One region of the Cobetia sp. PDI-12MA genome, then DNA from elsewhere that is predicted to be linked to it. Evidence: riboswitches for the same ligand, from Rfam matches in the RefSeq annotation. Region 1 holds a riboswitch; the other holds the start of a gene.
The links. A riboswitch is a leader RNA that binds a small molecule or an ion and turns the genes downstream of it on or off. The one in region 1 is predicted to bind thiamine pyrophosphate.
Positions count from the first base shown of each region.

Region 2: another riboswitch for thiamine pyrophosphate. It lies ahead of thiC (phosphomethylpyrimidine synthase ThiC); the one in region 1 lies ahead of AC5WNI_RS06070 (ABC transporter ATP-binding protein).

Region 1 is NZ_CM183351.1:1,416,242-1,420,610, forward strand. Features, by position in the region: gene AC5WNI_RS06060 (ABC transporter substrate-binding protein) at 1-1,089, opposite strand, end outside; gene AC5WNI_RS06065 (ABC transporter permease) at 1,236-2,003, opposite strand; gene AC5WNI_RS06070 (ABC transporter ATP-binding protein) at 2,000-2,752, opposite strand; TPP riboswitch at 2,811-2,924, opposite strand; gene AC5WNI_RS06075 (phosphotransferase family protein) at 3,112-4,077, shown strand; gene AC5WNI_RS06080 (potassium/proton antiporter) at 4,215-4,369, shown strand, end outside.
Region 2 is NZ_CM183351.1:3,014,349-3,018,717, reverse strand. Features, by position in the region: gene AC5WNI_RS12900 (hypothetical protein) at 139-645, shown strand; gene AC5WNI_RS12895 (peptidylprolyl isomerase) at 733-1,011, shown strand; gene thiC (phosphomethylpyrimidine synthase ThiC) at 1,144-3,153, opposite strand; TPP riboswitch at 3,280-3,420, opposite strand; gene tenA (thiaminase II) at 3,581-4,240, opposite strand.

The DNA.
Region 1 (4,369 bases):
CCAGCCTTGGTCCGGGTGGTTGATGATCCAGGCGGTGGCTTCGCCGACGGCGGCGAGGAAGCCGGCGTACTGCGCCTGCTTGCGCTCGTAGCTGTCGCTGTTGGCGACGAAGATCAGCTCGTCATAGGTCGGCACGCCTTCTTCCTCGATGTAGAAGGCGCGGCCCTTGACGCCTTCCTGAGCCATCTGGGCCAGCTCGAAGTTGCGGAAGGCGCCGGTGACGGCATCGACCTTGCGCGTCAGCAGTGACGGCGTCAGCGAGAAGTTGACGTTGGTCAGCGTGATGTCATCCAGCGTCAGGCCGCTGTGCTGCAGCATGGTGGAGAGCAGCACTTCCTCGACACCGCCGACCGAGTAGCCGACCCGCTTGCCCTTGAGGTCGGCGATCGACTGGATGTCGCTGTCGGCGCGCACCACCACCACATTCAGCGGCGTGGCGACCAGGGTGCCGATACGCACCAGCGGCAGGCCCTGATCGATCTGCAGGTGCAGTTGCGGCTGATAGCTGATGGCGATATCGACACGCTCGGCGGCAGCCAGCTTGGGCGGCACGCTCGGGTCGGCGGGGGCGATCAATTCGACATCAAGGTCGTGCTTCTTGAACAGCCCCAGCTCCTGTGCCAGCACCAGCGGGGCGTGACCGGGGTTGGTGTACCAGTCGAGCATGACCTTGAACTGCGTCAGCGGCTGCTCGGCGGTGGCAGCGTCCTTGGCAACGTCCTTCGAGTCAGCATCAGCGCTCTGTTCGTCGCCGGCTGGCGTGGCTTCCGCGGTCGGTTCAGCACCGTTCTTCGCCTGCTCGGCGGCGCCGGCAGTCGCTTCCACGGCTTCCTGACTCGCCACCGGCGCGGAGGCGGTTGAGTCGCCGTTCACTCCGACCTCGGCTTGCTGAGCGACGATTTCCGGCGCTGACTGGGTGCTGGTCGCGGCGGGTTCTGCCTCGGCGGCGTGGGCCGACATGGCAGTGGCTGGCAGGCTGCTCAGGCACAGCGTGGTCAGCAGGGTGGCGAAGGCGGTGGACAGCAGCGAGGCACGCGGTGAACGTGTCGGCTGTGCTTTGCGCCGTGGCGCCGATGACGAATGAGACATGGCGGAGTTCCTTGTGATCACAGGGTAGTGGTGCTGCCGTTCGTGGGCGGCAGTCGTCAGGCTCTTGCAGTTTGTGTCGAGCGTCGTTGCGTCTTTCGGTCATGCGGTCATGCGGTCATGCAGTATTTTTCCGAAGGCAAGGCGTGTCAGCTCAGACGTGTCAGCCGGTCGCGGTGCCAGGGCATCAGGGTGCGCAGCAGCGCATCCAGCGAGAAATAGAGCAGCAGGGAAAAGGCAACCAGCACCAGCAGGGCGGCGAACATCAGGTCGATCTCCATGCGCGCGTTGGCGTTGAGCATCAGATAGCCCAGCCCCTGGCTGGCACCGGCCCATTCCCCGATGACGGCGCCGATGGGGGCGGCAGTCGCGGCCATGCGAATGCCGGAGGCCAGCGCCGGCAGTGCGGCGGGCAGCTGGATGTGGATCAATCTGCGCCATGGGCTGGCGCCCAGGGTGTGGGCCAGATCCAGCCAGCCCTGCTGGGTCTGGCGCAGGCCGTCGTAGCCAGTGGAGGCGACCGGGAAATAGATGATCAGCGTCGCCATCACTACCTTGGACAGCATGTCATAGCCGAGCCACAGCACCAGCAGTGGGGCGATCGCGAACAGCGGTATCACCTGGCTGATCAGCAGCATCGGCAACAGCGTACGGCGCAGGCGGGGGATGAAGGCCAGCGCCAGCGCGGTGGAAAGCCCGAGCAGGATGCCCAGCACCAGCCCGGCCAGTATCTCGCTGATGGTGACGCCAGCGTGATGGGCCAGCAGCGGTGCCTTCTGGATCAGCACCTCGAGCACGGCCTGGGGCGTGGGCAGAATGTAGGGCGGTACGGCGGTAACGGCAATGATCAGCTGCCAAAGTCCCAGCAGGAGCAGCGTACTGATGACGAGGTGACGCATGGCGTGCAGACGTTTCATGCGGCCTCCTCGCTATCACGCAGGCGGGCGATCAGTTGCGCCTGCGCCGGCGGCAGGGCCGGGTCATCCAGCGGCACCGGCCGCACGGCGCCAAGCCCCGGCAGATGCTCAAGCTCGGCGCCGTGGCCCGGGGCGCTCGACGGGCGCAGCACCAGCAGTTGATCGGCAAGGCGCAATGCCTCAAGCGGGTCGTGGGTCACCATCAGGACGGTGCGGCCCTTGAGCAGGCGGCTGGCCAGATCGTGCAGCTCCAGACGGGTGATGGCATCCACCGCCGAGAACGGCTCATCCATCATCACGATCGGCGCCTGCTGATAGAGCGTGCGGGCGAGAGCGACGCGTTGGCGCTGGCCGCCGGAGAGGGCGTCCGGCCAGGCCTGCTCACGACCCTCAAGCCCGACCGCGGCCAGAAGCTCATGGGCGAGTTCGCGATTGCGCGGCCGCCGGCGCAGGTCATCGCCCAGCCACAGGTTGTCGATGACGCGCCGCCACGGCAGCAGCAGGTCCTGCTGCGCCATCCAGGCCACGCGGTCGGTCAGCGGCTGACCGTCATCGGTGGCGAGGTCGAGCTGGTGGAGATCTGACATTTCCAGGCCAGCCAGCAGGCGCAGCAGCGAGCTCTTGCCGCAGCCGGAGCGCCCCAGCAGTGCCGTCCAGCTACCAGCCTCCAGACGCGCGGAAATATCGCGGAACAGCGTGTGGCCGGCGTAATCGATTCGTGCGTTGTTGAGGGTGAGTCCCAGCGACACAGGCAATTCCGTGGTCAGGCGGCGTGCCGGCAGGAGGAAGCAGGTGACGCGCCGTGCAGGGCACGCGTCGGGGATTCCCTCCGCCGGTATCAACCGGATCAGGTTCCAGGGGTTGTCGCGCGACGTATCGCTGCGACTCTCAGCCCATTCTCGGGCACCCCCATCCAGGCCGACAGTGTAACGTCACTGTCTTGCCGGTGTCTTGTCCGACGCAAGTCGGGGCAGGGGAGACGGCGACTTTCTTGAGTGGCTTTCCTGATTGGCTTTCCTGAGTGGGGCGAAACGGACTATGCCGATGTGGCACGCCTTGGGTATGCTGAACATGACTGTAACAAGACGTGTTGCCCAAGGAGATCATCATGCCCGACACACCGGATCTCTCGACCTGTTCCAGCTATCCCGTCCCCCCGCGACGGCCGAGCGCAGCTGACGCCACGGGGGAGCCGCACCCCGTGCCCAGGGGCTGGCCCGAGGAGTCACTGACTCGACGGCTCTCGACCTATCTGGGGCAACCGCTCGAACCGCTGGCACTCGCCTGGCCGGATAGCGCCAACTGGCTGTGGCGCCAGCGTGGCGGCACGCCGGGGCTGATCAAGCTGGCGCGAACCGGGCCAGACCACGACCCCTTCTGGCACGCCATGCGCGGGGTCTTCGGTGCCGATCGCTGGGCGACGCCGGAGGGTTTGACGCGACTGGCGGGCGCCTTGCCCGCGCGCCTGCCGATTCCGCCGCTGCCCCTGACCTTCCTGGGGCGTCTCGATGGCGCGCCCATCTGGCACCTGCCGTGGTCCAGCGGTCAGCCGAGCAATCTCAGCATCACCTTCTGTGAGCTGCTGGGCGACCAGCTCGGTCGCCTGCATCAGGATACGGTGTCGGGCTTCGGTCAGCCGCTGGCGCAGCCGATGCCGCTGTTGCACTGGAATGCCCGCGTCACGCGCTTTCTGGCCCATCACCCGCGTCGCGCGGAACTCGGCACGCTGCTCAAGCGCACCTTCCCGGCGCCGACTCGCGCGGTGTGGTGTCTGCCGGACATGCGCGCCGATCAGTATCTGTGCGCCGCCACCGGCTGGGTATGGAGCGATTGGGAAGCGCTGGTGTGGGCGCCGATCGAGTTCGACTGGGCGCTGGTGGAGTTGCTGCTGGAAACGCCGGAGCAGCGTCAGGCCTTCATGAAGGGCTATTCGCGCCATGGGCGCATGGTCGATCTCGATGGCCAGCGTGAGCTGTGCCGTGCGCTGTTGTGGGCGATGGAGGCATTCGGCCCGCGGTCCTATGCTGAGCTTGCGGCAGCCCCTGCCTGGGTCTCGCCGCGCAGCCTGGCGTGAAATTCGCGTGCTGTACACTGCAAGTACATGAAAGGTGTGAAATTTCTCTGCAGCCCCTTCGCTGACATGGAATACTGTGGGTGAGTCGTCATGGACGTCATTCGAGATCTGATGTAGGGCTTGGCGGGGGAGCACTCGTGGTAGAGAACCTGAATTATTATTTCTTGCTGGCAGGCACGCTGATCGCCTTGAGCGTGTTGGCCAGCCGCGTCTCGGCGCGTCTTGGCATGCCGCTGCTACTGCTGTTCCTCGGTCTTGGCATGCTGGCGGGTGAAGATGGCGTCCTGGGCAT
Region 2 (4,369 bases), 1.6 Mb from region 1:
CGGTGCTGTCAGTCGGCGTTATCAGTCTCGTCATGAGTCAGCGCTATCAGGTCATGTCACCATAAGTGACGGTCATTGATGATCGAGCAAGGCTCCCCGGCGGCGTATGCCGGGAGGCATCAACACAAGGAGTGTGTGATGAATTCTGTCAGTGCGGCATTGGCAGCGTTAATGGATGCGGTCTCGGGCTTGAGTGGGCAATTCGGTGAGGGTGTCGCCTCGCATCTGACGACGACAGCAGGGCTTCAGCGCGAGCATGTCGAGACCCGCTATCAAGGGCAGGTGATCGATTTCGATACCCTGCATTGGCGTGTTCTCAATGACTCGGTGTGTGCCAACAAGCGCCAGAATGCCATGGCCCATACCCGTTGCAGTCAGGCAGCCAGCGAGATGTTTGCCTCGACGTGCCGGGAAATGACCAGCAACCCTCCGACTCTGCCTTCGCAGCGTTACAACAGTACGCGGCGCATGGCATGCAACGCTGCGGTCAGTTACCGGCCCAGTGTCGGCAACATCCAGTGGGCGGAAACCTCCGCTGCCGATGACTTGGCTGAGGCGGAATGCAACGCTGCCACGGCGGCACTGCTCGGCAGCAATGATCTCGATGCCATCCAGTATCAGCGCCGGGTCTGTGCAGGACGCTAGCGGCGAGCGCTGCCTTGGGCCACAATGACCTGCCACGCCGCCGGTGATTGCCGACGGCATTTATTCGATCAGTGACAGGTGATAGACATGGCACAGGCCACAGCGCGTCATATTCTCGTTTCCAGCGAAGAACAGTGTGCAGCTCTCAAGACCGAAATCGAGAACGGCCGCGATTTCGCTGATGCCGCTCGCGAGCACTCCTCCTGCCCGTCCGGCCGCAGTGGCGGCGACCTGGGTGCCTTCGGCCCGGGCATGATGGTCAAGGAATTCGACGAAGTCGTGTTCAGCGCCCCGATCAACACCGTGCAGGGCCCGGTGAAGAGCCAGTTCGGTTATCACCTGCTGGAAGTCACCAGCCGTACGTGAGCCTTCTGTCACGCTCATGAGATGTCATGAGCGTTTGGCAGGATGTGACGAAAACGCCCCGACCATCACTGGTCGGGGCGTTTTTTGTGTCGCTTGGCAAGTCAGCTTCCCTGTGCGCCGTCAGGCGCTTGACTAGACCTCCTGATAGAGCTGGCTGCCTTCACGCTTGAACTTGTCTGCCTGCTCCTGCATGCCGGCCATCACGCTGTCGGCATCGCCGGTCAGGCCATGCTCATTGGCGTAATCACGCACTTCCTGGGTGATCTTCATCGAGCAGAACTTCGGCCCGCACATGGAGCAGAAGTGGGCGACCTTGGCCGAGTCCTTGGGCAGCGTCTCGTCGTGGAAGCTGCGCGCGGTGTCCGGGTCCAGGCCCAGATTGAACTGGTCTTCCCAGCGGAATTCGAAGCGTGCCTTGGAGAGCGCATTGTCACGACGTTGCGCGCCTGGATGGCCCTTGGCCAGATCGGCGGCATGCGCGGCGATCTTGTAGGTGATGATGCCGGTCTTGACGTCGTCCTTGTTGGGCAGGCCCAGGTGCTCCTTGGGGGTCACGTAGCAGAGCATGGCGCAGCCGAACCAGCCGATCATCGCGGCACCGATGCCGGAGGTGATGTGGTCGTAACCCGGGGCGATGTCGGTGGTCAGCGGACCGAGGGTATAGAAGGGCGCCTCGTCACACTCGCTGAGCTGCTTGTCCATGTTCTCCTTGATCAGGTGCATCGGCACGTGACCCGGACCTTCGATCATGACCTGGACATCGTGCTGCCAGGCGATCTTCGTCAGCTCGCCGAGCGTCTCGAGCTCACCGAACTGGGCGGCGTCGTTGGCATCGGCCACCGAGCCCGGGCGCAGGCCATCGCCCAGCGACAGGCTGATGTCGTAGGCCTTGCAGATTTCGCAGATGTCCTCGAAGTGGCGATAGAGGAAGCTTTCCTCGTGATGCGCCAGACACCACTTGGCCATGATCGAGCCGCCGCGCGAGACGATGCCGGTCACGCGACTGGCAGTCAGCGGCACATAGCGCAGCAGGACGCCGGCGTGGATGGTGAAGTAGTCGACGCCTTGTTCGGCCTGCTCGATCAGCGTGTCGCGGAAGATCTCCCAATCGAGGTTCTCGGCCACGCCATCGACCTTCTCCAGCGCCTGATAGATCGGCACCGTGCCGATGGGCACGGGAGAGTTGCGCAGAATCCATTCACGGGTCTCGTGGATGTTGGCGCCGGTCGAGAGGTCCATCACGGTGTCGGAACCCCAGCGGATCGCCCAGGTCATCTTGTCGACCTCTTCCTCGATGGAGGAGGTGACCGCCGAGTTGCCCAGGTTGCCGTTGACCTTCACCAGGAAGTTGCGGCCGATGATCATCGGCTCGCTTTCCGGGTGATTGATGTTGGCGGGAATGATGGCGCGGCCGCGTGCGACTTCCTCACGCACGAATTCGGCGGTGATCTCGTCGGGCAGGTTGGCGCCGAAGCTGTGGCCCGGGTGCTGGTGGCCCAGAATGCTCTCGACGGCTTCGCTGCCCTGATATTCCTCACGCAGCGCGATACGACGCTGATTCTCGCGAATCGCGATGTATTCCATCTCCGGCGTGATGATGCCCTGGCGCGCATAGTGCAGCTGGGTGACATTCTTGCCCGGCAGGGCACGACGCGGGCGATGGTCCAGCTCGAAGCGCAGTGACGACAGGCGCAGGTCGGCCTGGCGCACGCGGCCATATTCACTGCTCAGCTGATTGAGCTGTTCGGTATCACCGCGTTCCTCGATCCACTTTTCGCGCAGCGGTGCCAGACCCCGGCGAATATCGATCTCGACCGCCGGGTCGGTGTAGGGGCCGGAGGTATCGTAGACGACGATCGGCGGGTTCTCTTCCAGACCGCTGGAGGTCTGGGTCGGAGAGCAGACGATCTCGCGCATCGGCACGCGGATGTCCGGACGGGAGCCTTCGATATAGATCTTGCGCGAGCCGCTCAGCGGCGCGATGGCGGCGGCGTCGACTTGTGCTTCGCTGGCGAGGTGGCGGCTGCCATCCTTGCGAACGGCGCGCGCGCGTGCCTTGGGGGCAGACTCAGGCTGCGAGGCGAGCGGTGACTCGGCGGCGTTGGTGGCTTGCGGGTCTTGTGTTGTCGGGGCAGTGCTCATGCAGGTCTCCTCAAAGGGCGACGTCACGGCTGACGTCATCATGGGAAGACCGTGCGCAGGGAGAGGATGGTCGTCGCCGACTCCTTGCCAACAGGTGGCCCGGGAGCGAGGCGGCCGCGCGCAGCGGCTGGCCATCAGCTTGATTCCTACGCCGGTCCTAACCGGTTCAGGTTCCACGGGACCCCTTGCTGGCAAGCTCGCGCGTCAGGGCGGCGAAGCATGCATGCAGGATCTCAGCCGGTTCCACCGGCACCCCGTCAAGCGTGTGCAGATTTCAATGCGAGAGTGTGTTGCCCGAAGCGTCAGGCTTGCCCCGGGGAGCGTTCTCTCATCCAGGCTCTGTTGGCCTGTCAGTCGTGCCATCCATGGGGGATGGCGTCATCCCGAGCGGCTCATGGCGAGCACCGGGACGTCAGTCTGTGATGACTCAAGCGCGATCGAGACCCATCTGCCAGAAGTCGATCTCGAGTCGCGTGGCGTCACGGAAGACATCGACCAGTTCACCCAGTCGACGCTCCGAGACCTCCGAGAGTCGCGCATCCAGCCATTCACGCTCGGCTTCGACGGCTTCCTTGAAGTCATCGCTTGAGTACATCGCGATCCAGTCCGCGTACGGGTTGTTCTCGATCTCGGTGGTGTCTTGATCGAGCAGCCACTCGGCGATCTCGCCGTAGCCGATCAGGCAGGGCGCGAGCGCCACGTGCAGATCGAGCAGGTCGCCGCGCTGGCCGCAATCGAGCACGTAACGGGTATAGGCCAGGGTGGCGCGCGATTCCGGCAGCTCGCTCAGATCATCCTCGCTGATGCCCCACTCGCTGCAGTAGCCGATATGCAGATCGAGCTCGGTATTGAGGATGGTGTCGAGACTGGCCGTGGCCTGACGCAGCTCCGCGAGGGTGCGGCTCTTGTAGGCGGCCAGCGCCCAGGCACGCGCGAAGTGGATCAGGAACAGGTAGTCCTGCTGCAGGTAATGGCGGAAGGACTCCTCCGGCAGACGACCTTCGCCCAGCTGGCGAACGAAGTCGTGCTCGAGATAGTCACGCCATTCCTCGGCGCAGGCACTGGTCAGGTCGTTGAAACTAGGCATGACGCATCCCTCGGTGAGCGTGCTGACGACCCGTGATGGGGCGGCAGTTCTCTGGCGCAAGCGTGGCCAGTACCGGAACAGGAGCAGGGGAAAAGCGGGGGAGGTGCCGACAGTCACCGTGAGAAAGTG